Regions from separate parts of the Rhizobium sp. TRM96647 genome, predicted to be linked through region 2. Evidence: predicted binding sites of a transcription regulator. Region 2 holds the regulator's gene; each other region holds the start of a gene.
The links. The regulator PhoB, encoded in region 2, activates phosphate uptake and scavenging genes when phosphate is short. The targets are predictions, from matches to a motif close to TGTCATNNANCTGTCAT.
Positions count from the first base shown of each region.

Region 1: phnF (phosphonate metabolism transcriptional regulator PhnF) is a predicted target of PhoB. The motif match lies at 8,789-8,805, and genes of this name have one in related genera.
Region 3: OCK02_RS14270 (UDP-2,3-diacylglucosamine diphosphatase) is a predicted target of PhoB. The motif match lies at 4,687-4,703, and genes of this name have one in related genera.

Region 1 covers NZ_JAOXHF010000006.1:4,573-14,796, forward strand. Annotated here, with positions in the region: gene phnE (phosphonate ABC transporter, permease protein PhnE) at 1-193, opposite strand, end outside; gene phnE (phosphonate ABC transporter, permease protein PhnE) at 193-1,113, opposite strand; gene phnD (phosphonate ABC transporter substrate-binding protein) at 1,241-2,146, opposite strand; gene phnC (phosphonate ABC transporter ATP-binding protein) at 2,237-3,091, opposite strand; gene OCK02_RS12630 (DapH/DapD/GlmU-related protein) at 3,222-3,839, opposite strand; gene phnL (phosphonate C-P lyase system protein PhnL) at 3,836-4,543, opposite strand; gene phnK (phosphonate C-P lyase system protein PhnK) at 4,597-5,373, opposite strand; gene OCK02_RS12645 (alpha-D-ribose 1-methylphosphonate 5-phosphate C-P-lyase PhnJ) at 5,624-6,517, opposite strand; gene OCK02_RS12650 (carbon-phosphorus lyase complex subunit PhnI) at 6,514-7,626, opposite strand; gene phnH (phosphonate C-P lyase system protein PhnH) at 7,630-8,238, opposite strand; gene phnG (phosphonate C-P lyase system protein PhnG) at 8,235-8,672, opposite strand; gene phnF (phosphonate metabolism transcriptional regulator PhnF) at 8,818-9,558, shown strand; gene OCK02_RS12670 (DUF1328 domain-containing protein) at 9,628-9,792, opposite strand; gene OCK02_RS12675 (CsbD family protein) at 9,973-10,170, opposite strand.
Region 2 covers NZ_JAOXHF010000004.1:398,842-409,065, reverse strand. Annotated here, with positions in the region: gene OCK02_RS10530 (O-succinylhomoserine sulfhydrylase) at 1-544, shown strand, start outside; gene apaG (Co2+/Mg2+ efflux protein ApaG) at 762-1,154, shown strand; gene OCK02_RS10520 (Hsp33 family molecular chaperone) at 1,212-2,201, opposite strand; gene argF (ornithine carbamoyltransferase) at 2,447-3,364, opposite strand; gene OCK02_RS10510 (aspartate aminotransferase family protein) at 3,428-4,621, opposite strand; gene OCK02_RS10505 (GcrA family cell cycle regulator) at 5,045-5,563, shown strand; gene phoB (phosphate regulon transcriptional regulator PhoB) at 5,657-6,340, opposite strand; gene phoU (phosphate signaling complex protein PhoU) at 6,449-7,162, opposite strand; gene pstB (phosphate ABC transporter ATP-binding protein PstB) at 7,220-8,035, opposite strand; gene pstA (phosphate ABC transporter permease PstA) at 8,049-9,371, opposite strand; gene pstC (phosphate ABC transporter permease subunit PstC) at 9,368-10,224, opposite strand, start outside.
Region 3 covers NZ_JAOXHF010000007.1:22,472-32,695, forward strand. Annotated here, with positions in the region: partial or broken gene OCK02_RS14250 (TerC family protein) at 1-875, shown strand, start outside; gene OCK02_RS14255 (glutathione S-transferase family protein) at 950-1,654, opposite strand; gene OCK02_RS14260 (winged helix-turn-helix transcriptional regulator) at 1,765-2,130, shown strand; gene OCK02_RS14265 (NADP-dependent malic enzyme) at 2,212-4,524, opposite strand; gene OCK02_RS14270 (UDP-2,3-diacylglucosamine diphosphatase) at 4,771-5,589, shown strand; gene OCK02_RS14275 (MFS transporter) at 5,726-6,946, shown strand; gene dgcA (N-acetyl-D-Glu racemase DgcA) at 6,898-7,881, opposite strand; gene OCK02_RS14285 (ABC transporter permease) at 8,040-9,173, shown strand; gene OCK02_RS14290 (ABC transporter ATP-binding protein) at 9,173-10,003, shown strand; gene OCK02_RS14295 (MlaD family protein) at 10,141-10,224, shown strand, end outside.

The sequences.
Region 1 (10,224 bases), on a different contig from region 2:
ACGCGCGATCCCAGCGGCCGTTGACGAACGCCGGGCCGACATTGAAGGCGACGAAGCAGACGGCAAGATAGACGAGCGTGACCCCGGCGCAGATCGCAAGTCCCCAGCGCTGCCAGAAGCTGCGGTGGAAGACCTCGGGATAGGCGGAAAGCAGGCGCTCGCGTTCGGCGGTGTTGAGCGTGGTCGGCGACATCAGGCGGCTCCCCGTCCGAACTCGAAGGACTGTCGGCCGATCAGGCGGCGGCGCAGCCAGGCGGAAAACTGGTCGACGGCGATGATGGTGACGAACAGCAGGATGACGATGGCATAGGTCTTGGCGGCGTGGTCGCGGCCGATCGCCAGCCGGAAGACCTCGCCGATGCCGCCGCCGCCGACGGCGCCGATGATGGTGGACGCCCTGATGTTGATCTCCGCACGCAGCAGCGCGTAGGACACGAAATTCGGCAGGACCTGCGGCACGATGGCGAAACGGACACGCTCAACCCAGCTGGCGCCCGCCGCACGCAGCCCTTCATCCGGCCGCATGTCGGCATTCTCCACGACCTCGAAGAACAGCTTGCCGAGCGCGCCGATGGTGTGGACCGTGATCGCGACGATGGCCGCGATCGGGCCGATCGACAGGATTGCGGTCAAAAGCCCGGCGATGACGATCTCGGGAAAGGCGCGCATCACCTCCATGATGCGACGCACGACCCAGCGGGTCGCACCGGCACCGACAAGATTGGTGGAGGCGAAGAAGCAGAGCACGAAGGCGATGGCCGAGCCCAGGATGGTCGCGATCAGCGCGATATTCACGGTGATGATGAGCTGGTAGATGAAGTGCGGAATGTAGAGATTTTCCGTCACATAGACGCGCTCGGACGTGTAGTCGTATTTCAGCGAGCCGTCGTCATAGGGCGACGGCAGGTCGAACATGGCGCGCACGATCTCCATGGGGCTGTCCGGAACGAAATTCCGGATGAAATCGAACACGTAGGGCAGCCGTTCGAAGAACTTGCCCGAATTGGCGGCATTGGCAAAGTCGAGCGAGGCCCAGAGCGCCACCAGGAAGACCGCGATGGCAATCAGCGAATAGATACGCCGCGTCCGCAGTTGCTGCTGGTAGTGTTGCATGACCGAGGCGGCTGCAGGACCGAGGCCGCCGATCGCATTTCCGGCCGTCGCATTGGCCATGCCATTCTCTCCTTACAAAAAAACGGGCGGCACCCGGAGGGTGCCGCGCGCTGTCTTTCGTGGCCGATCAGCCGCCGATGACGGACTTACGGGCGTCGATGATCGTCTGGTAGAACGACTGGTCGACCTTGATGTAGTCCTTGTTGGAGCCCTGCGTGTAGGCGTGGAAGCAGGCGAGATCCTTCTGCGGCAGTTCGAAGAAGTACTGCTCGACCTTGGCGCGCATGTCTTCCGGCAGCTTGTTGGAGACCATCAGCGGGCCGTTCGGGATCAGCGGCGACTTCCAGACCTCGACGAGGTCGTCCATGTCGAGGTTGCCCTTGTTGACCATCTGGTAGAGGTTGCCGCCGGTGTAGCCCTCATCCCAGTTGCCGACGCCCGAACCGAAGGTGGTGCCGACGTCGAACTTGCCGTCGAGAACGGCGAGGACGAGGTTCTCGTGGCCGCCGCCGAAGCCGCTTTCAGAGAAGTATTCCTTCACCGATGCGCCGATTTCCTTCGGGAGAGCGACGTTCGGAACGAGATAACCCGAGGTCGAATCCGGATCGGCGAAGCCGATCTTCTTGCCCTTGGCGTCGGCGAGCGTCTTGATGCCGGAATCCTTGCGGGCGACCATGATCGAGTAATAGCCGCTGGAGCCGTCCGACTGGGTGTAGGTCAGGATCGGGTCGACCGCGTTCTGGTCCTGCAGGTAGATCGCGGCATAGGAGGAAGCGCCCATCGAGGCGATGTCGATCGTGCCGCCGAGCAGGCCCTGGATGACGCCGTTGTAGTCCGGCGATGGGAAGATCTGGACTTCGCCGACGCCGGTCGCGGCCTTCAGGCCGTCGGCGACGCACTGAGTGTTGCGGATCTGGTCGGCTTCGTTCTCCGAACCGTCGAGGCCGATGCGCAGAACCTTGACGTCCTGGGCCAGGGCGGACCCGGTCACGACGGCTATCGCGACAGCGGCGAGCAGAGCTTTCTTCAACATGTCGTTCTCCTTGTTGCCGGCCCCCAGCCGGCGATCGCTTCAAAGCGTGTATGGTCTGCCCTTGACGCGGGCCCTCGATCCTGGCGAGCGTCAGATGCCTGCCAGTGCCAGCGGCTTGACGCCGGCGGATTCCTTGATGTTGTCCTGCACGGGCGCACCGGCGCCGCGAATGCTGGTGGACGTCACGCTCTCGTCGATCTCGGCGCCGTCCGCGCCGGTGCCGTAGATCGCACGGACCGCATCGGCATCGAGATCGCGCGGCGCGCCGTCGAAGACGACCTTGCCGGCCGACATGCCGATGATGCGCTCGCAATAGTTGCGGGCGGTGTCGAGCGTGTGCAGGTTGGTGATGACGGTGATGCCCTCGCGCTCGTTGATGTCGCGCAGGGCGTCCATCACCACTTTGGCGTTCAGCGGATCGAGCGAGGCGATCGGCTCGTCGGCCAGGATCATCTTCGGCTGCTGCATGAGCGCCCGCGCAATGGCCACGCGCTGCTGCTGGCCGCCCGACAGCGTGCCCGCCTTTTGCAGCGCCGTCTGCTCGATGCCGAGGCGCTCCAGCGCCGCGATCGCCATGATGCGCTCTTCGCGGGTGAACATGTTGAGCATGCTCAGCGCGGTGGGGCGATGGTTGAGGCGGCCGAGCAGGACGTTGGTCAGCACATCCAGGCGCGGCACGAGATTGAACTGCTGGAAGATCATGGCGCAGTCGCGCTGCCAGTTGCGAAGCGCGGCCCCCCGGAGCGCGGAAACCTCGACGTCGCCGAAGTGGATGGAGCCCTCGGTCGGATCGACGAGCCGGTTGATCATGCGCAGCATGGTCGACTTGCCGGCGCCCGAGCGGCCGATGACGCCGACCATCTGGCCCTGGGGAATGTCGACGCTGACGGCGCTGACCGCGGCTTTGCCGCCGAACCGGCGCGTGACGTTCTTCAGGCGGAACATGGCTTACCCTTCAAGGCTTGTTCATTGACACTGCAGCGGCTTTAAAGGCGGTCAATGAAGGCCGAATGTCAGTTTCGTGTCCGTTTGATAACAATCCACACAGCCCGGATTTCCAGGGCTTTTGCGGAATTCAGGCACCGTATTTGACAAGGAAGGCTTCGGCGTCGAGCGCGCGGAAGTCATCGAGGGCACCGCGCAGGCGGGCGTGGTCCCAGTCCCACCAGGCAAGCCTCTCGAAACGCTCGGCAATATCGCCGCCGAAGCGTTCGCGGATCAGCTTCGCCGGCACGCCGCCGACGATCGTGTAGGGGGCGACGTCCTTCGTCACCACCGCGCCGGAGCCGATGATGGCGCCGTTGCCGACCGTGACGCCCGGCAGGATCGTCGAGCCATGGCCGATCCAGACGTCGTGTCCGATCGTGACGCGGTGAGCCCGCCGCCAGGCGAAGAAGTCCTCCTCCCTGTCGGCGTCCGGCCAGTAGTCGGCGGCGCGATAGGTGAAGTGGTGCAGGGTCGCTCGCCACATCGGGTGGTTGGTGGCGTTGATGCGGACCGACGAGGCGATATTGGCGAACTTGCCGATCGTGGCGCACCAGACCGAGCCGTCCTCCATGATGTAGGAATAGTCGCCGAGTTCGGTCTCGCTGATGCGGCAGCGCTCGGAGATCTCGACGAAGCGGCCGAGCGTGCAATCGGTGACGGAGGCCGTTTCGTGCACGAGCGGGGTGTGTTCGGACAGCCTGGTCATGCCGCGGCCTTCCGGGGCGAAAAGGCGGAGACGTCGACGATGCTGTCGGCGACCTTGGCGCGAACGTCGTCGTCGTGGAAGATGCCGAGCAGCGCCACCCCTGCCCGCTTCTTCTCCTCGATCATGCCGACGACGACCTCGCGGTTCCTCGCGTCGAGCGAAGCGGTCGGCTCGTCGAGCAGCAGGATGCGGTGGTCGGTGATGAAGCCGCGGGCGATGTTGACGCGCTGCTGCTCACCGCCGGAGAAGGTGGCCGGCGGCAGTTGCCAGAGCTCGCGCGGCAGGTTCAGGCGGGCCAGCATCTCTTCCGCCCGCTCGCGCGCCACCGCGGGAATCGCCCCGCGGGCAAGCAGAGGCTCGGCCACCACATCGAGCGCCGCGACCCGCGGCACGACCCGCAGGAACTGGCTGACATAGCCGAGCGTGACCCGGCGGACGGCCAGCACGGTGCGCGGGTCGGCGCCGGCGAGATCGACGAACTGGCCTTCGTGCTCGACCAGGATCTGGCCGGCATCGACGCCGTAGTTGCCGTAGACCATCTTCAGGAGAGAGCTCTTGCCGATGCCGGAGGGGCCGCCGAGGACCACGCATTCGCCGGCCTTGACGGAGAAGCCGACGTTTTCGACGACCGGCAGGCGGATGCCGTCCCTGAGGTGCATGGTGAAGCTCTTTGCGACTTCGGATACGACGAGTGGGGTCGCCATGTTCGGTGTCCTTTGTGCTGGAAACGCGGGCCGGGGGCGGTTCGGGCTGTGGCTCAAACCTGCAGGATGGAGGAGACGAGAAGCTGGGTGTAGGCCTCGCGCGGATCGTCGAGGACGCGGTCGGTCAGGCCCTGCTCGATCACGTGACCGTCCTTCATCACCATCATCCGGTGCGACAGCAGGCGGGCGACGGCGAGATCGTGGGTGACGACGATCGCCGAAAGCCCGAGGTCGTGGACGAGGCCGCGGACGAGATCGAGCAGGCGCGCCTGCACCGAGACGTCGAGGCCGCCGGTCGGCTCGTCCATGAAGACGAGGCGCGGCGCGGTCACGAGGTTGCGGGCGATCTGCAGGCGCTGGCGCATGCCGCCGGAGAAGGCGCGCGGCTGGTCGTCGATGCGGTCGAGGCCGATCTCGACGCGGCGCAGCCAGTCGCCTGCAGTGTCGCGGATGTTGCCGTAGTGGCGCTCGCCGACCGCCATCAGCCGCTCGCCGACATTGGCGCCGGCAGACACCGTCATGCGCAGGCCGTCGGCGGGGTTCTGGTGGACGAAGCCCCAGTCGGTGCGCATCAGGAAGCGGCGCTCGGCCTCGCCCATGCGGGCGAGATCGCGCATCTGGCCGTCGCGCATCCGGTATTCGATCGTGCCGGAGGTCGGCATCAGGCGGGTGGCGAGACAATTCAGCAGCGTCGTCTTGCCGGAGCCGGATTCGCCGACGATCGCCAGCACCTCGCCCGGCCAGAGATCGAAGGAGACGTTGCGGCAGCCGATGCGGGCGCCGTAGAATTTCGAGATGTCGCGGACCTTGAGGAGGGGCGCGTCGGTCATTGCTGGAACTCCGTCGTTTGCGTCTTGCTCCCCCTTCTCCCCAACGGGGAGAAGTGCCGAGCGCAGCGAGGCGATGAGGGGGGCGACGCGTGCTGGACTTGCCGGTCGATGACAGAAGCCCCCCTCATCCGACCCTTCGGGCCACCTTCTCCCCGTTGGGGAGAAGAGGGAGCGGGCTGAGACCTTACCCCAGCCGATCTCCCCCCTTGAGGGGGAGATGCCCGGCAGGGCAGAGGGGGGCAAGCGCAGCTCATTCGACCGCCGCCTTGCCGTAGGCCAGCATCATGCCGCAGTGGCCGTGGTCGCGGCGGTCCTCGCAATGGTCGGTGTCGGAGCAGACGAACATCCGCCCGCCGCGATCGTCGAGCACGACCTCGTCGAGGTAGACGTTCTCGGCGCCGCAGAGCGCGCAGGGCCGGTCGAATTTCTGCACTTCGAAGGGATGGTCCTCGAAGTCGAGGCTGACGACATCGGTGAAGGGCGGCACGGCGTAGATGCGCTTCTCGCGGCCGGCGCCGAAGAGCTGCAGCGCTTCCGACATGTGCATCTTCGGATTGTCGAACTTCGGCGTCGGCGACGGGCTCATCACGTAGCGGCCCTCGACCTTCACCGGATAGGAATAGGTCGTGGCGATGTGGCCGTTCCTGGCGATGTCCTCGTAGAGCTTGACGTGCATCAGCCCGTATTCCTCGAGCGCGTGCATCTTGCGGGTCTCGGTCTCGCGCGGCTCGAGGAAGCGCAACGGCTCGGGGATCGGCACCTGGTAGACCAGCGTCTGGCCTGATGTCAGCTTCTCCTCGGGGATGCGGTGGCGGGTCTGGATGATCGTCGCCTCGCGCGTCTTCGTCGTCACGGCGACATTGGCGACCTTCTGGAAGAAGGCGCGGATGGAGACGGCGTTGGTGGTGTCGTCGGCGCCCTGGTCGATGACCTTCAGCACATCCTCAGGCCCCAGGATCGCCGCCGTCACCTGCACGCCGCCGGTCCCCCAGCCATAGGGCATCGGCATCTCGCGGCTGGCGAAGGGAACCTGGTAGCCGGGGATCGCGATCGCCTTGAGGATCGCCCGGCGGATCATGCGTTTGGTCTGCTCGTCGAGATAGGCGAAGTTGTAGGTGGCAAGTTCGGACGGAACGGCGTTCATTGGGCGGCCTCCAGGGTGTCGTCGCCGGGCTCTTCACGCCTGCGCTCGTCATAATCCCGGCGCATGCGCCGCATGAGATCGAGTTCGGCCTGGAAGTCGACGTAGTGCGGCAGCTTCAGGTGCTCGACGAAGCCGGTCGCCTGGACGTTGTCGGAATGGGAGATGACGAATTCCTCGTCCTGCGCCGGCGAGACGACGTCCTCCTCGAACTCATCGGTGCGCAGGGCGCGATCGACCAGCGACATCGACATCGCCTTGCGCTCGTTCTGGCCGAAGACGAGGCCGTAGCCGCGGGTGAACTGCGGCGGGCTCTTGGCCGAGCCCTTGAACTGGGTGATCATCTGGCATTCGGTGACCTGGATGCGGCCGAGCGAGACGGCGAAGCCGAGCTCCGGCAGGTCCAGCTCGACTTCGACCTCGCCCATGCGGACCTCACCGACGAAGGGATGGTTGTTGCCGTAGCCGCGCTGGGTGGAATAGCCGAGCGACAGCAGGAAGCCCTCGTCGCCGCGCGCCAGCGCCTGCAGGCGCAGGTCGCGCGGCATCGGGAACTCCAGCGGCTCGCGCGTCAGGTCCCCGGGCACGTGGCCTGCCGGCAGCTCGCCGTCACCCTCGACCAGCCCCTCGCCCGACAGGATGTCGGATACGCGCATGACGGGCTCCTGCTCGCCGTCGCGCTGCAAGGCTTCCTCGACCGGTTCGTCGCGAAGGAGGGAAGGATCGAGCAGGCGGTGGGTGTAGTCGAAGGTCGGGCCGAGCAACTGGCCGCCCGGCAGGTCCTTGTAGGTGGCGGAAACCCGGCGCTCGACCCGCATCCGCGCCGTCTCGACCGGCACCGAGTAGCCGAAGCGCGGCAGCGTGGTGCGATAGGCGCGCAGGATGAAGATCGCCTCGATCATGTCGCCGCGCGACTGGCGGATGGCGAGGGCTGCGATCGCGCGATCATAGAGCGAGGCCTCGGCCATCACGCGATCGATGGCCAGCCCGAGCTGGGCGACGATCTGCTCGATGGTGATCGACGGCAGCGAACGGTCGCCGCGGCGGCGGTCGGCAAGCAGGCGGTGGGCGTTGGCAATGGCGGCCTCGCCACCCTTGACGGCAACATACATGGCTCAGGCCTCCCGGCTCTTGATGACGGTGGTGCGCGGCAGGCAGAGGATGCTGCTGCCTGCGACCAGGATCAGGTCGACACCGCGCGGAAACATCGCCCGGTTGGCTTCGGAGAGCGCCACGAACGTGCCCGGCAGGCCCTGCGGGGCGATCACCACCTCGTCGCGGATGCCGGGTCCCGAAAGTGCGAGCGGTCGCCCGCCCTCGAAGCTGTCGATCTCGACCACCAGCGTTGCCGAGCGATCCGGGTACTCCTGGGTGCCCGGCGAGAACAGGCCGAAGCCGGGCACCACCGCCCCCTTCTCGACGAAGGCGAAACGGGCCTCATGCTTCTCCCCGGTGACGGCGGCGCCGGTGTGGAACGACAGCCAGCCGGACAGTTTCGATCTTGCCAGCTGCGGCGTCAGCCAGACGGGCGTGTCGTGGTCGCACAGCGTCAGGGCGAGCGCACCGGCGGCAGCGCCGAGCGGCTGCGGCGGACGCGCCGTGGCTGCGATCGTGCCGATCGTGCCCGGGCGGGCCATGCAGTCCATAACCGTGCGGAATACGGACTGGGCGGCCAGGACCGGCTCGGCGAAGGCGCCGGAAAATATCTGCGTGTCGGCCATCAGTCGTCTCCCCGGACCATGGTGAAGAAATCGACGCGGGTGGCGGCGGTTTCGCGGACCTTGCGCGCGTCGTCGGCCTCGATGCGCGCGGCGATCCCGGCGAGCAGGCGTTCGACCGCCGGGGCGTGCTCGGGCAATTGCAGCAGCGCGTCGAACACGGCCGCCAGCCGGGCCTTCTCGCCGTCGGTGCCGAGCGCCTGGCCGTGGCCGACGACGCCTTCGATCCGGACGCTGGCCCGCGCCGCGGTCACCTCGCCGAGATTGAACGGCTGGCCGCCGCCACCGATGCGACCGCGCACCATGACTAGCCCGGTCTCCGGGCCGCGGACCAGCTCGGCTTCCGGCCGGGTGGCCAGTCCCGCCCAGGCCTGCTCCAGCTCGCTCCGCGTCGCCTTCGCAAGCAGTCCCATGGCCTCTCTTCGCCTTTCCGGCGCCATGTCCGAGGGGTTCCGGTTCACGCCAGGTGCCATCGCCAATTCTCCAACTGCGTCTCGCGAATTGTCTATTGATCTAGACAACTATACATCGTATGGTTCCGTCATACCGGGCCAAGATGACAGGCTTGTGACGAAGAGAGGCCAGATGAATGCGGGGGCAGGAATGATCGAGCGCCGATCGGGCGTGGCGCTGTGGCGGCAGATCGCAGACCGGATGCGCCTTGCCATCAACAATGGCGACTATGACGAGACCGCCATGATGCCGTCGGAGGCGACGTTGGCGGAAAAGTTCGGCGTCAACCGGCACACGGTCAGGAGCGCGCTGGCGGCGCTGGCGGACGAAGGCATGGTGCGGGCGGTCCAGGGCGTCGGCACGCTGATCGAGCGGCGTGACCGGCTGACCTTTCCGATCTCGCGCCGGACGCGCTTCTCGCAGGGCCTCGGCGACCAGGCGCGGGAACTGCAGAGCAAGCTTGTCGCACAGTCCGTCGAACGCGCATCGCCGGTCATCGCGACCGCACTCGGGATTGCGCCGGGAACCGACTGCATCCGGCTGGATACGCTCGGCGTCGCCGACGGAAAGCCGATCTCGTCTGCGACGAGCTACTTTCCGGCCGAGCGCTTCGCCGGCATCGACGCGGCCTACCAGCGCACGGGCTCCATCACCAAGGCGTTGGCCGCGCTCGGCGTCGACGACTACGTGCGCCGCTCGACGGAGATCTCGGCGGTCCATGCCGAAGGAGCCGATGTCCGGCTGCTGAAGCTTTCTCCCGGGGCCATCCTGCTCGTCACGACGGCGATCAACGCCGACACCGGCGGCAGCCCCATACAATATTCCCGGTCGCGCTTTGCCGCGGACCGGGTCAAGTTCTTCGTGGAAACCTGAAAAGCGGAAAGAGAAAAGGCGGCGCCCGCAGGCACCGCCTTTTCGTCTTTAAGTCATTTCATCCGCCGGTCAGACCCGACGGGACCAGCCGAACAGCAGGGATACGACCAGCAGAACCAGGAAGACGAAGAACAGGATCTGCGCGATGCCTGCGGATGCGCCGGCAATACCACCGAAGCCGAGAACGCCGGCGATGATCGCGATGACCAGGAAGACAACAGCATAGTAAAGCATACCGGGAACTCCTCTTTTCATTGTCGGGGAGAAGAACGGGGAAGCCGGTCAAAAGTTCCAGCGACTATTCGCACGGTCCTTCGACTGCAATCCGTCGGGCGCCCCGGACTCTTTCGATCCCACAAACAGAAACCGCCGCGACGACAGTCGCGGCGGTTCTCGAAGACCTTCCGTGAAGGATCAGTGGCGGCGCTGCCATTCGTCGATCTGGCGCTCGGCCTCTTCCTTGGCGATGCCGTAGCGCTGCTGGATCTTGCCGGCGAGTTCGACGCGGCGACCCTTGATGACGTCCAGATCGTCGTCCGTCAGCTTGCCCCACTGTGCCTGGGCCTTGCCCTTGTACTCGGTCCACTTGCCTTCGATGATATCCCAGTTCATGTGCATCTCCTTTCGGATTGGTTACGGGACAGAAAACGCATGGCCCCCGCGATC
Region 2 (10,224 bases):
CTGCCTCGGCGGCATCGTGCTCTCCGACAAGGAGTGGATCGAGGAAAGCCTGCAGGACTATTTCCGCCACACCGGGCCCGCCATGTCGCCGTTCAACGCCTGGACGCTTCTGAAGGGCATCGAGACGCTGCCGCTGCGCGTCAGGCAGCAGACGGAGAACGCCTCGAAGATCGCCGATTTTCTCGCCGGCCACCCCAAGGTCGAGCAGGTGATCTATCCCGGCCGCAAGGACCATCCGCAGGCCGATATCGTCGCCAAGCAGATGTCGGGCGGCTCGACGCTCGTCTGCCTTCACCTGAAGGGTGGCAAGGAGGCGGCATTCGCGCTGCAGAACGCGCTGGAGATCGTCGAGATCTCCAACAATCTCGGCGACGCCAAGAGCCTGATCACCCATCCGGGCACCACGACGCACAAGAACCTGACCGACGAGGCCCGCGCCGAGCTCGGCATCTCGCCCGGCACCCTCAGGCTGTCGGCGGGCATCGAGGACGGCGAGGATCTGCTGGCCGACTTCGCCCAGGCCCTGGAAAAAGTCAGAGGCTGATCGCCCGGCCGGGGCACGCAGCGCAGGTCCGCAGCGTGTCCCTCTCCGCCAAAAGGTGGCCGTCCCCACCGGCACAATTAACTTGATCCGGCCGCGGCAGACGTGGCAACCAATAAGCGGACGTGAATATTCAAAAAGCACATCTGTCCGCTCGCACCTGCCTGCCCGGCATCCTGCGGGGGCAACGGCAGCAACAGGTTCGAGCCAAGGCATCAGAATGTACAGAGCGCTGACCCGCGATATCGAGGTGACGGTCGAGCCCTACTACCTGGAGGAGCAATCCGACCCGGACGACAGCCGCTATGTCTGGGGCTACCGGATCGTCATCTCCAACCATTCCGAGATCACCGTCACGCTGATGGCCCGCTACTGGCACATCACCGATCAGAACGGCCTGGTCGACGAGGTAAGCGGGCCCGGCGTCGTCGGCGAGCAGCCGACCCTGGAGCCGGGCGACACCTACGAGTACTCCTCCGGCTGCCCGCTCGATACGCCGTCCGGCATGATGTTCGGCCACTACCAGATGCAGACACCGTCCGGCGAAGCGTTCGACGTCGCCATTCCCGCCTTTTCGCTCGACACGCCCGGGCAGTCCCGAACCTTGAACTGAGGCCGCCGCGGCCCCCGATGCGGGAGCGCCGCGGCCGGCCTCTTGCGGGAAACGCGCTCAGGCGGGCGCGACCTCGGAAACCTCGAAACGATAGGTCGTCGAGCAGAACTCGCACGTCGCCTCGATATGGCCGTCGGTCGCCGTGTGCTCGACCTCTTCCGCCGACAGGCCGGAAAGCACCGTCTTCAGCTTGTCGCGCGAGCAGGAGCACTGGTCGAGCACCCGCTGCGAGGGATAGACCCTGACGCCGCTTTCGTGGAACAGCCTGTACAGCAGCCGCTCCGTGCCGACGTTCGGATCGGTGAGTTCGTCGGTATCGATGGTCTCGACGAGCGTGCGGGCTTCGGCCCACTTGTCGTCTTCCTCCACCTTGTGGCCGGCCTCCTCGCCATCGCCGCTCGGAAGGTCGGCCTGGCGCATGCGATCGGGCGCCTCGGGCAGGAACTGCGCGACCATACCGCCGGCCCGCCAGCGGTGGCGCGTCTTGCCGTCATCCCCGCGCACGTAGAGTTCGGCCACGCCGAGGCGGACGCGCGTCGGGATCTGTTCCGACTGGCGGAAATAGACGCCGGCGACCTCTTCCAGCGTATGGCCGTCGAGGGCGACGATCCCCTGGTAGCGCTGCGTATGGGCGCCCTGGTCGATCGTGAAGGCGAGGATGCCCTTGCCGAGCAGTTCGTGCGGCGCGGTGCGGCCCTCGGCGATGGCGACCTGTAGCGCATCGGCGTCGTAGCGGGCATAGGCACGCACGTTCTCCGGACTGGAGAAATCGGCGACCAGCAGGTCGACCGGACCGTCGCTCTTGGTCTGCAGGATCAGCTTGCCTTCGAACTTCAGCGAGGTGCCGAGCAGGACGGTCAGGACGATCGCCTCGGCCAGCAGGCGGGCGACCGGCTGCGGATAGTCGTGCCGCTCGAGGATCGCGTCGAGCATCGGGCCGAGCTGGACCGCGCGGCCGCGGACATCGAGGCCTTCGACCTGAAAGGGCACGACGTGGTCGTCACCGGCAAAATCGAGTTCGCCGAGCTTGGGGGTTGGCTGAGCCATCATTCGCTCCTTCGACGCAACAGGCGACGCGGCCGGACGTTGGTCACATCCGCCTGCGACGGGCTGTGTTCTTCAGTGATTCTGCCTCGTGACCGCCGGGATGATTCCATATCCGGCGGTGCGATGCCAGCAACGGCACCGCGACGACAGCGGGTTGGGCCTTAGATCGTGGCCGATCCCGGCAATTTCAATAGGCGCTGCGGACGTCAGCAGGGTCCCGCGAGCACCGCTGCCGGGCGTGTCGTTCAGATGGCGTTCAGGCACCAGGCCAGGATCGACTTCTGCGCGTGCAGGCGGTTTTCGGCTTCGTCGAAGACGACGGACTGCGGTCCGTCGATGACCTCGTCGGTGACCTCCTCGCCGCGATGGGCGGGCAGGCAGTGCATGAAGAGGGCTTCCTTGCCGGCCTTCTGCATCAGCGCTTCGTTGACCTGGAACGGCTGGAAGATGTTGTGGCCGCGGGCGCGGTGTTCCTGGTTCATCGACACCCAGCAGTCGGTGACGACGACGTCGGCGCCGGCGACGGCCCGGTCGGCGTCATGGCAGAGCATGATATCGCCACCATTGTTGCGCGCCCAGTTGAGAACCTTGTCCTCCGGCTCTGAGCCGAGCGGAACGGCCATGTTCATCCGGTAACCGAAGCGGGCGGATCCCTCGACGAAGGAATGCAGCACGTTGTTGCCGTCGCCGGTCCAGGCGATGGTGCGCCCCTTCACCGGGCCGCGATGTTCCTCGAAGGTCATGATGTCGGCCATGATCTGGCAGGGATGCGTCAGGTCCGTCAGCGCGTTGATCACCGGCACCGTCGCGTGTTCGGCCATCTCCAGCAGGCGGGCATGGTCGGTGGTGCGGATCATGATCGCATCGACATAGCGCGACAGCACCTTTGCGGTGTCGCCGATCGTCTCGGCGCGGCCGAGCTGCATTTCGGTGCCCGACAGGAACAGCGTCTCGCCGCCGAGCTGGCGCATGCCGACGTCGAAGGAGACGCGGGTGCGCGTCGACGGCTTCTCGAAGATCATCGCCAACATCTTGCCGGCGAGCGGCTTGTCGGCGGTTCCCGCCTTGGTGGCGGTCTTGCGCGCCAGCGCGTCGTCCATGATCGTGCGGAGGTCTCCGGCCGTCATGGCGGAGAGGTCGAGGAAATGTCTGGTGCCTGCCATGCTCTTTCAATCCTGCTCAATCGCCCGGCTCGCGCCCTAGGCCGCCTTCACTCGGCTCGCGCCTCAGGCCTTCTTCTTCTCTGCACTCAGCTTCTCCGCGGCGCGCTCGATCCGCGCTAGGCCCTCGCGGGCTTCCTCGGCGGTGGCGACCAGCGGCGGCAGCAGCCGCAGCACGTTCTCGCCCGCCGGGACCAGCAGCAGATGCTCGGCGCGAACGGCCTTCAGCAGATCCGCCGACGGCCCCTTCGCCTTGATGCCGAGCATCAGGCCCTCGCCGCGGACGTCCTCGATGATATCGGGAAAACGGTCCTTCAGCGAGGCGAGGCCCTGGCGCAGCACGAGAGCGACGTCGCGCACGTGCTCCAGGAAGCCTTCCTGCAGGACGACGTCGAGCACGGCGTTGCCGACGGCCATGGCGAGCGGGTTGCCGCCATAGGTGGAGCCGTGCGTGCCCGGGACCATGCCGGAGGCCGCCTCCTCGGTCGCAAGGCAGGCGCCCAGCGGAAAGCCGCCGCCGATGCCCTTGGCGACCGCCATGATATCCGGGGCGACGCCGGACCATTCGTAGGCAAACAGCTTGCCCGTCCGGCCGACGCCGGTCTGGACTTCATCGAAGATGAGCAGGAGGCCGTATTCGTCGCAGAGCGAACGCAGTTCGCGCAGGAACTCGTTCGAGACGACGCGAATGCCGCCCTCGCCCTGCACGGGTTCGATCAGGATCGCTGCCGTCTCCTCGGTGATCGCCTCCTTGACGGCGGCGATGTCGCCGAAGGGTACCTGGTAGAAGCCCGGCGCCTTCGGACCGAAGCCTTCCAGGTACTTCTCCTGGCCGCCGGCCGCGATCGTGGCCAGCGTGCGGCCGTGGAAGGCGCCCTCGAAGGTGATGATGTGGAACTTGCCGGGATAGCCCTTGGCATACTGGTAGCGCCGGGCCGTCTTGATCGCGCATTCCAGCGCCTCGGCACCGGAATTGGTGAAGAACACCTTGTCGGCGAAGGTGGCCGCGGTCAGGCGCTTGCCGAGCGTCTCCTGCCCGGGGACCTCGTAGAGATTGGACAGGTGCCAGACCTTGTCGGCCTGCGCCTTGAGGCTCTCGACCAGGTGCGGATGGGCATGGCCCAGCGAATTGACCGCGACGCCGGCTGCGAAATCGAGATAGCGCGAGCCGTCTTCCGCGATCAGCCAGACGCCCTCGCCGCGCTCGAAGCGCAGCGGCGCACGCAGATAGGTCTCGTAGAGCGGCGTGGCATCAGCCATGGCGCGTATCTCCCTCGCAGCGGATGCGGAAACGGATTCCGGATCTTTCCAGTGCGGAAAAATCGAAAATGCCGCCTCACGGCGGCGGGCGCACTATCAGCATTTCAGGGCTTATTGTCAACAAACGGCGAGGCGACGAAATCCGCCTCGATATGCCCTTGCGTGAGGTTTCGGATCGCGCGGAGAAGTGTCGCAAGTGAGTCACACCCGGCGAGCAAGTTGGGGAAAACCGGAAAATCGATTCGGGCGGATTCCGGCGACTCTTGTCACAGAGTCCCCCTGTCGGTAGGTTAAAACTCAATTGCTAGACTGCATGCGGCGGAACTAGTCACCAACAGTATCAGAGCATTTCGCGCTGCGGAGAAATCCGGGCAGCGCCGAGGGATTCTCGGCAACGAACGCTGAAACGAGGAGATGACGGAGATGAACTGGACGGACGAGAGGGTCGAGAAGCTGAAGAAGCTCTGGTCCGAAGGACTGAGCGCCAGCCAGATCGCGGCACAGCTCGGCGGCGTCAGCCGCAATGCGGTTATCGGCAAGGTCCACCGTCTCGCCCTGCCCGGCCGGGCCAAGTCCGGCGGCGCGCCGACGGCGGCCCGCGCCAAGCGCCCGGCTTCGGCACCGCGTCCTGCGAACTTCGCTCCGCGCGTCGCCACCCGCACGATCGCCCGTCCGACCGGCGCCGTCGTCACCAAGGAAGAGGTCGCCTTCGAGTATGACGAAGAGCCGATCACCCGGGTCGTCGCCAACGTCGTCGTGCCGATGTCGCGCCGCCTCGAGCTGACGCAACTGACCGAGCGTACCTGCAAGTGGCCGAACGGCGACCCGCTGAAGGACGACTTCCACTTCTGCGGCAACGAATCCCCGGACAATTCCCCCTACTGCACCTACCACCAGCGGCTCGCCTACCAGCCCTCGGCAGAGCGCCGCCGGGCACGCTGAGCGAGGGCTCCGTGTGCCACAGGATACGGAACAACGAAAAACGGGCCTTCGACGGGCCCGTTTTTCGTTGTCGCAATGACCGTCCGCCCGATTTCAGGCTTCCAGCGAATAGCCTGCGCCACGCACCGTGCGGATGACGTCGTTCATGTTGGAGAAGTTCAGCGCCTTGCGCAGGCGGCCGACATGGACGTCGACGGTTCGTTCGTCGACATAGATGTCGTGACCCCAGACACCATCCAGAAGCTGCGAGCGGGAGAAGACGCGGGCGGGGGACGACATCAGGAACTCCAGCAGACGGAATTCCGTCGGCCCCAACCGCACCTCGCGCGAGCGGCGGTGGACGCGATGGGTCTCGCGGTCGAGTTCGATATCGCCGCACTTGAGGAGCGTCGAGACGACCTCTGGCCGGGCGCGCCGCAGCATCGCCTTGACCCGCGCCATCAGTTCGGGCGTCGAGAAGGGCTTGACCACGTAATCGTCCGCGCCGGTGGCGAGCCCGCGAACGCGCTCGCTCTCCTCGCCGCGCGCCGTCAGCATGATGATCGGCAACCGCTCGGTCTCCGAGCGCTGGCGCAGACGCCGGCAGAGTTCAATGCCGGAGACGCCGGGCAGCATCCAGTCGAGGATCAGAAGATCGGGCTGGCGCTCCTGCAGGCGGATCTCCGCCTCGTCGCCGCGCAGGATCGTATCGACCTCGAAGCCCTCGGCCTCGAGGTTGTAGCGCAGGAGGACGCTCAGCGCCTCCTCGTCTTCGACCACGGTAATCTTTGGAACCATGCCTTGCTCACTCCTGGGCCATGCTCATTCCTGGTCCGAGCGGCCCACCTGCGACCACCCCGGACCGCCATGTGACCGCCGCGTCGATCGGCGGGCGGTTCGACGACATCATTCCTCGATGGCACCCACAGACGTGGTGTGGTCGTCCTTCGGACGTTCGCCTTCCGGCTGCGAGCCGGTCGCCATGTAGAAGATCGTCTCGGCGATGTTGGTCGCATGGTCGCCGATGCGCTCGATGTTCTTGGCGCAGAAGAGCAGATGCGTGCAGGGCGTGATGTTGCGCGGATCTTCCATCATGTAGGTCAGAAGTTCGCGGAACAGCGAGGTGTAGATCGCATCGATCTCGTCGTCGCGCTCACGGATCTCCTTGGCCTTCTCGATGTTGCGCGAGGCATAGACGTCGAGGACTTCCTTGAGCTGCATCAGCGCCAGTTCGGCCAGGTGTTCGAGGCCGCGGGCGAGGTTGCGCGGAATGCCGGAACCCTGCACCGAGACGACGCGCTTGGCTGTGTTCTTGCCGAGGTCGCCGACGCGCTCGAGTTCGGCGGCGATGCGGATCGCCCCCATGATCTCGCGCAGGTCGGCCGCCATCGGCTGGCGCTTGGCGATCGTGACGATCGCCTTCTCGTTGATCTGCCGTTCGGCGGTGTCGAGGATGACGTCCTCGGAGATCACCTTCTGCGCCAGCGCCACGTTGGTGTTGACCAGCGCGCGCACGCTGTCGCCCACCATCTGCTCGGCCGTGCCCCCCATCTCGGAGATGCGGCGGGTGAGATATTTCAGCTCTTCATCGTAGATCGAAACGATATGGGTCGGTGTCATGTTTCTTGTTCCTCAACTGGCGCAGGCGCCATGGTCTTTTGCCGGCGACGGCAGGCGTCAGCCGAAGCGACCCATGATGTAGTCCTGCGTACGCTGGTCGTCCGGATTGGTGAACATCTTGTCGGTGTCGTTCTCCTCGACGAGGTTGCCGAGGTGGAACATGGCGGTGCGCTGCGAGACGCGCGCGGCCTGCTGCATCGAGTGGGTGACGATGACGATCGTGAAGTTCGTCCGCAGTTCGTGGATCAGTTCCTCCACCTTGGCGGTGGCGATCGGATCGAGCGCCGAGCAGGGCTCGTCCATCAGGATCACTTCCGGGCTGACGGCGACGGCGCGGGCGATGCACAGACGCTGCTGCTGGCCGCCCGAAAGGCCCGTGCCGCCCTCCTGCAGGCGATCCTTGACCTCGTTCCAGAGGCCCGCCTTCTGCAGGCTCTGCTCTACCACCTGGTCGAGTTCGGCCTTGGACTTCGCCAGTCCGTGGATCCGCGGGCCATAGGCCACGTTCTCGTAGATCGACTTCGGGAACGGGTTCGGCTTCTGGAACACCATGCCGACGCGGGCGCGCAGTTCGACCACGTCGATCGACGGATCGTAGACGTCTTCGCCGTCCAGCGTGATCATGCCGGTGACGCGGCAGCCGTCGATCGTGTCGTTCATACGGTTCAGCGTGCGCAGGAACGTCGACTTGCCGCAACCCGAGGGGCCGATCAGCGCGGTCACCGTGTTCTCGCGGACATTGAGGTTCACGTCGTACAGGGCGCGCTTGTCGCCGTAAAAGACGGAGACGTCTTTGCCGACCATCTTCAGAGGAACAGTGTTCATCTTCTTTTCCAAAAGTTCTTCGGTCGCAGCTTCGGTCATGATGTTCATCTTCTCTACCCCACTACCAGCGGCGTTCGAAACGACGCCGCAACAGGATGGCGCCCAGGTTCATGATGATCAGGAAAACGAGCAGCACGATGATCGCGCCGGAGGTGCGCTCCACGAAGGCGCGCTCGGCCTCGTTCGCCCACATGTAGATCTGCACCGGCAGCGCCGTCGACGGATCGAGCGGCGTGGCGGGGATGTTGGCGACGAAGGCGACCATGCCGATCAGAAGCAGCGGCGCGGTCTCGCCGAGCGCATGCGCCAGGCCGATGATCGTGCCGGTCAGGATGCCGGGCATGGCGAGCGGCAGGACATGGTGGAACGTCGTCTGCATCTTCGAGGCGCCGAGCCCGAGGGCGGCGGCGCGGATCGAGGGCGGCACGGCGCGAAGGGCCGCGCGGGTGGCGATGATGATCGTCGGCAGCGTCATCAGCGTCAGCACCAGCCCGCCGACGAGCGGCGCGGAACGCGGCAGGCCGGCAAAGTTGATGAAGACGGCGAGACCGAGCAGACCGTAGACGATCGAGGGGACGGCCGCGAGATTGTTGATGTTCACCTCGATCAGGTCGGTCAGCCGGTTCTTCGGCGCGAATTCCTCCAGGTAGATGGAGGCTGCAACGCCGATCGGCAGCGACAGCACCAGCACGATGCCCATCAGGTAGAGCGAGCCGACCAGCGCCACGCCGAGGCCGGCGGCTTCCGGGCGGCTCGAATTGCCGTTGACGAACAGGCCCGTATTGAAGCCCGAGGCGAGCACGCCTTCCTCGACGAGCTGGTCCATCCAGGCGACCTGCCGGTCGGAGACGCGGCGGCTGCTCTCGTCGACGGTCATGTCGAACTGGCCCTTGAAGGCGCTGTCGATATTGGCGCTGGCGAGTATCGTCACCGGCAGGGTCTTGCCGATGATCGACGGGTCGGACATCACCATGTCGCGCAGTTTCACGCGCGCGCTGTCGGAGAACAGGCCAGATACCTGGCGCAGCGCCGCCCGGTCGTTCGCGGCGACGCCGAGCTTTTCGGCGAGCGCGTTGCGGACCAGGACCGGATAGTTGGCTGCCTGCAGCACCTTGGGGTCGGTTTCGCGCTTGTTGTCGGGATCGATGACCTCCTGCGAGAAGGTGATCGGCAGGGTGAGCTCGGTCTGCCAGAAGGCGGTATAGCCCTTGCCGACGACCGACCACAGAAGCAGGAACAGGAAGACCAGGCCGAAGGCGATCGCTGCCAGCCCATAGAAGCGGAAGCGGCGTTCGGCGGCGTAGCGGCGGCGGATGCCGATGTCGCGGCGCACGGGCGCCGTGGAGGTGATCTGGCCGGAAGCCTGTGAGACGATCTCGGTCATTCGTACTGCTCCCGATACTTGCGGACGATGTAGAGCGCGTAGATATTGAGCGCCAGCGTGATGCAGAACAGCGTGATGCCGAGCGCAAAGGCCACGAGCGTCTGCGGGGAGGTGAATTCGAGGTCGCCGGTGAGCTGGTTGACGATCTTCACCGTCACGGTCGTCATCGGCTCAAACGGGTTGATCTGCATGCGGGCGGCGACGCCGGCGGCGAGCACGACGATCATCGTCTCGCCGATCGCGCGCGAGGCCGTCATCAGCAGTGCGCCGACGATGCCCGGCAGGGCTGCCGGCAGGATGACGCGCTTGATCGTTTCCGACCGGGTGGCGCCGAGACCGAGCGAGCCGTCACGCAGCGCGCGCGGCACCGCCGTGATGATGTCGTCGGACAGGGACGAGACGTAAGGGATCAGCATGATGCCCATGACGATACCGGCGGTGATTACGCTCTGGGCCTGGATGAAGCTGGCATAGTCTCCGGTGACGAGCCCGCTCAACTGGGCGGAGATGTCCCGCAGGAACGGGCCGACGGTGACGAGCGCGAAAAAGCCGTAGACGATCGTCGGAATGCCGGCCAGCACCTCCAGCAGCGGCTTTGCCAGGGAGCGCATGCGCGGGCTGGCATACTCCGCCATGTAGATCGCCGCGAACAGGCCGACCGGAACCGCCACGAGCATGGCGACGAAGCCGATATAGAGCGTGCCGGCCAGGAGCGGGATCAGGCCGAACTGGCCGTTCGAACTTGCTCCGGCGCCGGCAAAGCGCGGATCCCAGACCGTGCCGAAGAAGAATTCGTGGGCCGGCACCGCGTTGAAGAAGCGCAGGGCCTCGGTCAGCATGGAGGCGACGATGC
Region 3 (10,224 bases), on a different contig from region 2:
AACCAGATCGGCCGCCACAATCGCGAGAAGCGCATCACGACGGGGGACCTGCGGGAGCGCACGTCCGAAGCCGTGCTCCGGCTGCTCGGCGGCCGGGTCGGGGAGGAGACGCTCGGCGAGGCTGCCGACGTGATGGCCGAACAGTCGGCCCAGGGCGCGCTGTTCAAGCCGGAGGAGAAGGAGATGATCCGCGGCGTGCTGGACCTCAGCGACCGCCCGGTCAGCTCCATCATGTCGCCGCGCAACGAGGTGGAATGGCTCGACCTCAATGACGATCCGGAAGAGCTGAATGCTGCGATCCGGAAGTTGACGCACAGCCGGGTCATCCTGGCGCGCGATACGGTCGATGAGTTCGTGGGCGTCGCGATCACCAGGGAACTGCTCGATGCGCAGATCGACGGCAAGGCGATCGACTGGGCGCGCGTCGCCCGGCAGCCGGTCATCGTGCACGAAACCACGGACGTATTGCGGGTGATGGAGCAGCTTCGCCGTTCGCCGGTCCAGATGGCGATGATCGTCGACGAGCACGGCGCTCTCGAAGGCATTGCCACCCCGACCGACGTGCTCGAGGCGATCGCGGGTGAATTTCCCGATATCGGGGAAGAGGCTGCGATGCTCGAAGAGCAGGATGACGGCAGCTGGCTCGCCGACGGTTTCATCGACATCCGACAGTTCAGCAGCGCGATCGGCCACGATCTCGTCGACGAGGCGAACCGATATTCCACGCTTGGCGGCGACGTGATGACGCAACTCGGCCATCTGCCCGTCGCCGGCGAGACGGTTTGGCCGACGGGCTGGATTTCGAGATCGTCTCGCTCGACAAGCGCAGCATCGGCAAGATCCGGGTACGGGCCGTGGAAGAGGTAGTCGGCTGAGGATGGCTGCCCTGCCTCGCCCGGGTCGGGTCGGGCAGGGCGCCACGACGACGGCAAGGGCCGTGGCCGTTTGCTCAGCGTCCGTAACGGTCGATGACTTCCCCCAGCGGCACATGGCCTTGGCAGGCGCCTGAGCCTTCCGCCGCTTCGCCGTTCTCCAGTGCAAGTGCGTAGCGGACGGCGGGATCGTCCTCGAGCCGGCGTCGGAGGGCTGCGATTTTCGGCCAGCGATCCGGCGATGCCGCCTGATGGACCTCAAGCCACCGGGCAACGCCGACGAACAGGCCATCGGCGAGCGTCGGCCGGTCGCCGACGAGGTATGGCGTCTCGCCGATCATCGCCTCCAGCATGTCATGCCGCTGCAGCACCGCCTCCCGGCCGAAGCGGCGCAAGGCCGCCTCGTATGCCGGGTCGGGCCGGCCCAGTTCCAGCGCCGTCCAGAGCGGGCTGAAGGCGCCGGTGAAGCCGGTGTTGACGAAGGCCATCATCTGGAACATGCGGTCCGCTTCCTGCGAGCGCGGCGCGAAGCTGATGCGGTGGTCCTCGTCGCGCGCCGCCAGCCAGTGGGCGATCGCCATGGTTTCGGTAATGACACGGCCGTCGTCGGTCACCAGAGCCGGTGTCTCATGCCTGCCGTTTATCCGGGCATAGGATGGATCGCGCATCTCGCCGAGCATGTCGACGCGGCAGAGGCGATAGGGTTTGCCGAGCCATTCGAGCGCGGCGACAAGGCCCATGGAGCTTCCCGCGGGGAAGCCGTAGATAAGGATCGGTTCCATTGTCTTTCTCCGTGATTTCTGTCGATCACGCTGCGCAGCGACACTGGACCTATCCCCTGCCATTCCCCATGTAAATTACGCACATTTTTGTCACCATGCCGGAGAACGCCATGAAGGATCTCGTCTCGCGCTGCCCGATCGAGGAGGTCATGCAGGTTCTGAGCGGCCGTTGGCCGACGCTTTTGATCTACTACCTGAAGGATGGCACGAAGCGTTTTGCGGACCTGCGTCGCGACAATCCGACGGTCTCGCACCGCATGCTGACGCTGGAACTGCGCAAACTGGAAACCGCGGGGATCGTGCAGCGCACGGCGTTCGAGGGCTATCCGCTGCGTGTCGAATACGACCTGACGCCGGCGGGCCTTGCGCTGGTGCCGCTGATCGATGCCATCTCCGACTGGTGGGAGCAGACAGAGCCGGCCCGTACCAGGGCTTCGGGCGTGGCCGAGGTGCCCGCGCCGCAGGTTGCTTCTTGAGCATGGACGTCCGTGGTGGTCATAAAGACAAAAGGCGCGCCTGCTTGTGACGCGCCTTTTCATGAATGCCAGATGCGGCGTTCAGGCCGGGTAGGACGCCTCGACCACCGCCAATGCCGCCATGTTGACGACGCCGCGCGACGTCACCGACGGCGACAGGATGTGCGCGGGCATGGCGGCGCCGAGCAGGATCGGGCCGACGTGCAGGCCATCCGTCATCGTCTTCAGGATTCCGAGCGAGATGTTGGCGGCGTCTAGATTGGGGAACACCAGCAGGTTGGCCTCGCCGGTGAGCGTGCTGCCCGGCATGACGCGCTGGCGCAGCACCTCGGAGATCGCCGAATCGCCGTGCATCTCGCCGTCCGCTTCCAGGTCCGGCGCCTGTTCGCGGACAATCGCCATCGCCTGGCGCATCTTGAAGGCGCTGACGGAATCGCGCGAGCCGAAGTTGGAATGGGAGACCAGTGCTGCGCGCGGGGTGATGCCGAAGCGGCGGATTTCCTTGGCGGCCATCACCGTCATCTGCGCCACTTCCTCGGCGGTCGGGTCGAAGCTGACGTAGGTGTCGGTGAAGAAGGTGGCGCCGCGCTGGGAGATCAGCAGGCTGAGCGCGGAGAAATCGGTCACGCCCTCGCGCAGGCCGATGATCTGGCGGACGTCGCGCAGGTGCCTGGCATAGCGTCCCTCGACGCCGCAGATCAGCGCATCGGCCTCGCCGCGGCGTACGGCGAGCGCCCCGATCACGGTCTGGTTGGTACGCACGATGGTGCGCGCGGCTTCCGGGATCACGCCCTGGCGGCCGACCAGCTTGAAGTAGTCGTCGACGTAGTCGCGGTAGCGCGGGTCGTCCTCGGGGTTGATCACCTCGAATTCGCTGCCCGGGCGGATGCGCAGGCCGTAGCGCTTCAGGCGGGTCTCGATGATCTGCGGGCGGCCGATCAGGATCGGCCTGGCGGTGCCTTCCTCGAGCAGGACCTGGGCTGCCCGCAGCACGCGCTCGTCCTCGCCCTCGGCGAAGATCACGCGCTTCTTCTCGGCATTCCTGGCGGCGACGAAGATCGGCTTCATGATGAAGCCGGAGCGCCAGACGAAGCGGTTGAGCTGGTCGAGATAGGCGTCGAAATCGGCGATCGGGCGGGTGGCGACGCCGCTTTCGGCGGCCGCGCGGGCGACGGCCGGCGCGATCCTGAGGATCAGCCGCTGGTCGAAGGGCGAGGGGATCAGGTAGTTCGGGCCGAACACCGGCGTCTCGCCGGAATAGGCGCGCGCGGCGACGTCGGAGACTTCCTCGCGGGCCAGCGCCGCGATCGCACGCACCGCCGCCATCTTCATCTCCTCGTTGATCGTCCGGGCGCCGCAATCGAGCGCGCCGCGGAAGATGTAGGGGAAGCAGAGGACGTTGTTGACCTGGTTGGGGAAGTCGGAGCGGCCGGTGCAGATCATCGCATCGGGACGGGCCGCACGCGCCTCTTCCGGCATGATTTCCGGGTTCGGATTGGCCAGCGCCATGATCAGCGGCTTTTCGGCCATGCGGGCCAGGAGTTCGGGCTTGAGCACGCCGGCGGCGGACAGACCGAGGAATACGTCGGCGTCGTCGATCGTGTCGGCGAGGGCGCGCTTGTCGGTCTCCTGCGCGTAGACGGCCTTCCACTGGTCCATCAACGCCTCGCGGCCCTTGTAGACGAGGCCTTCGATGTCGTGGACCCAGATGTTCTCGGGCCTGGCGCCGAGGGTAACGAGCAGGTTCAGGCAGGCGAGGGCTGCAGCGCCGGCGCCCGAGGCGACGATCTTCGCCTTGGCGATGTCCTTGCCGGCGAGTTCCAGGCCGTTCAGGATCGCGGCGGCCACGATGATCGCAGTGCCGTGCTGGTCGTCGTGGAAGACGGGAATGTCCATCTTCTCGCGCAACTGGCGCTCGACCTCGAAACACTCCGGCGCCTTGATGTCCTCGAGGTTGATGCCGCCGAAGGTCGGCTCCAGCGCCGAGATGACGTTGACCATCTCGCCGACGCCCGCCGCGTCGATCTCGATGTCGAACACGTCGATGCCGGCGAATTTCTTGAACAGCACCGCCTTGCCTTCCATGACCGGCTTGGAGGCGAGCGGGCCGATATTGCCGAGGCCGAGGACGGCGGTGCCGTTGGAGATGACCGCGACGAGGTTGGCGCGGGCGGTGTAGTCGGCGGCCGTCTCGGGATTGTCGCGGATGGCGAGGCAGGGGGCGGCGACACCCGGCGAGTATGCAAGCGCCAGGTCGCGCTGGTTGCCGAGCGGCTTGGTCGGCTGGATCTCCAGCTTGCCGGGGCGGGGATGACGATGGAAGAACAGGGCCTGCTGGTCGATGTCGCCGCTCGCAGGCGTGGGTTTCGCTTTCGGTTTGTCGCCAGTCGTCATTTTCTTCCTGCCCGATTCCAGTCGATGTGGCCTTCTGGCACGGATGCGACGCGCCGTGAAGTTTGCCGTAGTCATAAAGCCTCAATTGCCGGTGCATGCAACCGCCAAATGCCGGGGTGGCCCGGACGCGGCACGCGGGGCGATCCGATTGTAAACAGGCCCTGTCATTCCCCTGAAACACGAGTCTGGTTTTGAGCTAGCGCGAAAGGCACCCAGACCGAAGCTCGATCGCCGGAGTAGACGACCATGAACGCCCACGCCCCAGAAGCGAATGTCCGGCGCGTCCGGACCCTGTTCCTGTCGGACGTGCATCTCGGCTCGAAGGCCGCGAAAGCCGACTTCCTGCTCGACTTCCTGCGCCATCACGAGGCAGCGACGATCATCCTCGTCGGCGACATCGTCGATGGCTGGCGGCTGAAACGCAGCTGGTACTGGCCGCAGAGCTGCAACGACGTCGTCCAGAAGCTCCTGCGCAAGGCCCGCAAGGGCACGCGCATCATCTACGTGCCCGGCAATCACGACGAATTCCTGCGCGACTTCCCCGGCGTGCATTTCGGCGGCATCGAGGTCGCCCAGCAGATCGTCCACGAGGCGGCGGACGGAAAGCGGTATCTCGTCCTGCATGGCGACGAGTTCGACGTGGTGGTGCGCAATGCCCGCCTGCTCGCCTATCTCGGCGACTGGGCCTATGACGCGGCGATCGTCGTCAACATCGCGCTGGCGGCCGTGCGGCGGCGGCTGGGCCTGCCCTACTGGTCGTTCTCCGCCTGGGCGAAGCTGCAGGTCAAGCATGCGGTCAACTTCATCGGCGCGTTCCAGAAGGTGGTTGCCGAGGAGGCCCGCAAGCATGGGGCGGACGGCGTCGTCTGCGGCCACATCCACCATGCCGTCATCGAGGACATCGACGGCATTCGCTACATCAACACTGGCGACTGGGTCGAAAGCTGCACGGCGGTGGTGGAGCATTGGGACGGGACGATGGAACTGATCACCTGGCAATCGCCCGCGGTGCCCGCGCCGATCACGGTCCTTCCGCGCGGCCAGGGCGTGCCGGAGGCGGCCTGAAAGCCGCGCTCACGGCACGGAAACAGGGGCAATGAAAACGTGATCCGGCGACATCGTACCGCTGTCAATTGACGGATTGGCGTACGTGCCTCGCCGTGCTAGGCGTGCTGCGTCCCTCTGTTCAGGTTTTCCGGAAATGAATGCGCCTTGCGGCATGGTCGGGAGCGGCGCTGCGCCGCGCCATTTCGTCCTGCGGACCGCCATCGTCTTCTGCGCGCCGATGCTGGTCAACGGCATCGCATTGCCCTTCTTCCCCGTCTGGCTGAACTCGCTGTCGATGAGCGACTGGGAGATCGGGGTGGTTCTGGCCGTGCCGCTGGTGGTGCGGGTGATCGCAGCCCCGATCGCCGGCATGATCGCCGACAGGATCGGCGACCGGGCGATCGTCCTGGTCTGGTCGGGGCTGATGTCGCTCGCGACGGCGATCGCGCTCCTGTTCGTGGAGCACTTCTGGCCGGTGCTGCTCCTCTATACGCTGCAGGGCATCGTCTACGCACCCTACCTGCCGATCACCGATGCGATCGCGCTCAGCGGCGTCCGTCGCTGGAATTTCGACTACAGCCGGATGCGCTTCTGGGGCTCGCTCGCCTTCATCTTTGCTACGATGGCCGGCGGCTGGCTTTCCGGAATCTTCGGCGGTGCCATGGTGCTGCCGGCGATGACCGTGGGGTTCGTGTCGACGGTCGTGTGCGCCTTCATCGCGCCGCGGATCGGCAAGCCCCGGCGGCCGTCTCCCATCTCCGCGCTGGCGGTGGCGCCGGCAGCACCCGTCAGGCAGGTCGACGTGCAACTGATGATGATCGGCGCGGCGCTGGTCAATGCCAGTCACGGCATGTTCTACGCCTTCGCCGCGATCCTCTGGGGCGCGGAAGGCTATTCGGGCACCGAGATCGGCCTGCTCTTCAGCGTCGGAGTGGCCGCCGAGATCGCCTTCTTCATCTTCTCCGCCCGCCTGCTGCGGCGCTTCAGTCTGTGGGCGCTGATCGTCTTCGGCAGTTCGGTCGCGGTCTTCCGCTGGATCGTCTTTCCGCATGCTTCGGGGTTTTCGGGATATGTCGCGCTGCAATGCCTGCATGCGCTGACCTATGCGAGCGTTCATGTCGGGGTGCAGGGGCGGATCGTCGAGCGCGTCGCCGAGGAGCGGGAGGCCTCCACGCAGGGGCTTTATTTCTTCTACAACGGCATCCTGATGGCGCTGACCACGTTTCTGTCCGGCACCCTGTTCTCCTGGTACGGGGTCGACGGCTTCCATGCGATGTCGGTGGTGGCGGCGCTCGGACTGTCGCTGACGGTGCTGGCGCGGGCGCTTCAGCCCCAGAGGCTGGCCTTCGGCGGGAACACCAGCGAGCCTTCGTAGCGCAGCGCCGGTTCCCGGTCGCGCGCAAGCAGCAGCGGCCCGTCGAGATCGACGAAATCCGCACCCTGCGCGAGGAGGACCGCGGGCGCCATGGCCAGGGACGAGCCGACCATGCAGCCGACCATGACCTTCAGGCCGAGGCGGCGGGCCTCGTCGCGCAGGGCCAGCGCCTCCGTCAGGCCGCCGGCCTTGTCGAGCTTGATGTTGATGGCGTCGTAGCGATCGGCAAGGGCAGCGAGATCGGCGCTGAGATGCACGCTCTCGTCGGCGCAGACGAGGACCTTGCGCTCGACGTGGCGCAGCGCTTCGTCATTGCCGGCGGGAAGCGGCTGCTCGACGAGGGCGATGTCGCATTCGGCGCAGATTGCCAGGTGGCGGGCGAGCGTTTCCTCGGCCCAGCCCTCATTGGCGTCGAGGATGATCCGCGACGCCGGCGCCGCGGCACGGACGGCGCGGATACGCGAGGTGTCGTCCGCCGTGCCGACCTTGACCTTCAGAAGCGCGCGATGGGCGTGCTGCGCCGTCTGCGCCGCCATCGCCTCAGGCTCGCCGAGCGAGATCGTATAGGCCGTGACCTGCGGTTGCGGTTCGGCGTCATTGATCCGCGTCCAGGCCGGCTCGCCGGCGCGCTTCGCCTCCAGGTCCCACAGCGCGCAGTCGACGGCGTTGCGGGCGGCGCCGGCACGCATGGTGCGGCCGAGTTCCTCGCGTGACAGCCCGGCCTCGATCGCCGGGCGCGCCGCCTCGATCTCGGCGAGCACGCTTTCGACCGATTCGCCGTAGCGCGGGTAGGGCACGCATTCGCCCTGGCCGGTGTATCCGTCCGCCGTGAGCCTGCAGGTGACGACGACGGCTTCGGTCTTGGAGCCGCGCGAAATCGTGAAGCTGCCGGCAATCGGGAAACGCTCGGTGGAAGAGGCGAGTTGTCGGCGCATATCTTTCGGTTTCCTCGCAAATTCGCGATCGGCGTGGTTGTGTTCCGGCTTCCGGCGGTGACAGATGACGGTCGAGCCGGTATGAGTCGCGATCGACGGTTCAGGACATCATTGGTTACATCGCCCGGGAAGAAGCAAGAGCATTGAAGCCTTCGGCCATCCCCTCCGCAGAAATCGAGGTCGCAGACGATCCGCAACACGGCTCGGTCTGGCGGCTCACGGGCGCGTGGCGGGCGCAGACGGCCGTCAGCGCGAAGCGCAGGCTCGATCAGCTCCAGGCGGGCAATTCCAACCAGGCGCTCCAGATCGACCTCAGCGGGATCGAGGGCATGGATACGGCCGGGGCCTGGCTCATCCGCCAGGCGATCGGCGAGCGGCAGGAGAAGGGCGCGCAGGTGGATCTCGTCGATCCGCAGGGGCGGTTTTCCGACCTGATCAATGCACTGCCCGCCGAAATTTCGGAGCCGGAGCCGGAGCGCGCCCCCCAGAGCCTGTTCGTCCGCTTCTTCACGCCGATCGGCCGCAACGTTGTGGAGATCTGGGGTGATCTGGTCGCGTCGATGTTCATCCTCGGCTCGGCGGTCCGCGGGGCACAGCTGAAGCTTGGCCGCCGCAGCGGCGTCTCGCCGGCGGCGATCATCAACCAGATCGACCGGATGGGCGTCAGGGCGGTGCCGATCATCGTTCTGATGTCGTTTCTGATCGGCGCGATCATCGCCCAGCAGGGCGCCTTCCAGTTGCGCTATTTCGGTGCCGAGGTGTTCGTGGTCGACCTCGTCGGCATCCTGCAGTTGCGCGAGATCGGCGTGCTCCTGACCGCGATCATGATCGCCGGCCGGTCGGGCAGCGCAATCACGGCCGAGATCGGCTCGATGAAGATGCGCGAGGAGATCGACGCGCTGAAGGTCATGGGGCTGTCGCCGGTCGGCGTGCTGGTGTTCCCGCGGCTGGTGGCGCTGACGATCGCCCTGCCGCTCCTGACCATCATCGCCAATTTCGCCGCCCTGCTCGGGGCTGCGGTGGTGGCCAATGCCTATTCGGGCATCACCTACGACACGTTCCTGTCGCGGCTGCGCGAGGCGATCGACATATCGACGATCGTGTCGGGAATGATCAAGGCGCCGTTCATGGCGCTGGTGATCGGCATCGTCGCCTCGGTGGAAGGGCTGAAGGTCGGCGGCAGCGCCGAATCGCTCGGCCTGCACGTCACAGCTTCGGTGGTGAAGTCGATCTTCGTGGTGATCCTGATGGACGGCCTCTTTGCCATGTTCTATGCGGCGATCGATTTCTGATGGGCGGGGCAGGCGTGGACGAGAGCGGGGTTACGGGCACAGGCGCCGGCAAGGAGGAAGCCGGGACGGACCGGGAAGTCATCCTGTCGGTCAAGGACCTGACCGTCGGCTTCGGCGACCATCTGGTGCTCGACAAGTTGAACCTCGATATCTATCGGGGCGAGATCCTCGGTTTCGTCGGCGCCTCGGGTGCCGGCAAGTCGGTGCTGATGCGCACGGTGCTTCGGCTTTTGCCGCGCCGCGGCGGGACGATCCACATCCTCGGCGCCGATTTCGACCAGGCGAGCGAGGCCGAGCGCCTGGCGCTGGACATGCGGCTCGGCGTGCTGTTCCAGCAGGGTGCGCTGTTCTCCTCGCTGACGGTTCTGGAGAACATCCAGGTGCCGATGCGCGAATATCTCGACCTGCCGCAGGCGATGATGGACGATCTGGCCCGGCTCAAGATCGAACTGGTCGGTCTTGCGCCCGAGGCGGCCGAGAAGTTTCCCTCCGAGCTTTCCGGCGGCATGATCAAGCGCGCCGCCCTTGCTCGCGCGCTGGCCCTCGATCCCGACCTCGTCTTCCTGGACGAGCCGACATCGGGCCTTGATCCGATCGGTGCTGCCGAATTCGATGAATTGATCGCCAAGTTACGAGACACCCTGGGGCTGACGGTCTATATGGTGACCCACGACCTGGACAGCCTGTTCTCCGTCTGCGACCGGATCGCGGTCCTCGGCAAGAAGCGGGTGCTGGTGGAAGGCACCATCGAGGACATGCTGGCCTTTGACGATCCCTGGGTGCAGTCCTATTTCAGGGGCAAGCGCGCGCGGTCCATCGTCCGAAACTGACGGGGCGGCTGGACGTGAGGGGCAGGGTACGGTTGAATTGACGGGTCCGGGGACCGATTCCCGGCTGTAGGATGTAGAGATTGTCGGGGCGGCGCAGGGTGCGCGTCTTCGACGAATGCGGGTGGACTGAGAGAACCATGGAGACCAAGGCCAACTACGCAATCGTCGGCTTCTTCACGCTGCTGGTCATCGCGGCCGCCTTCGGATTCGTCTACTGGATG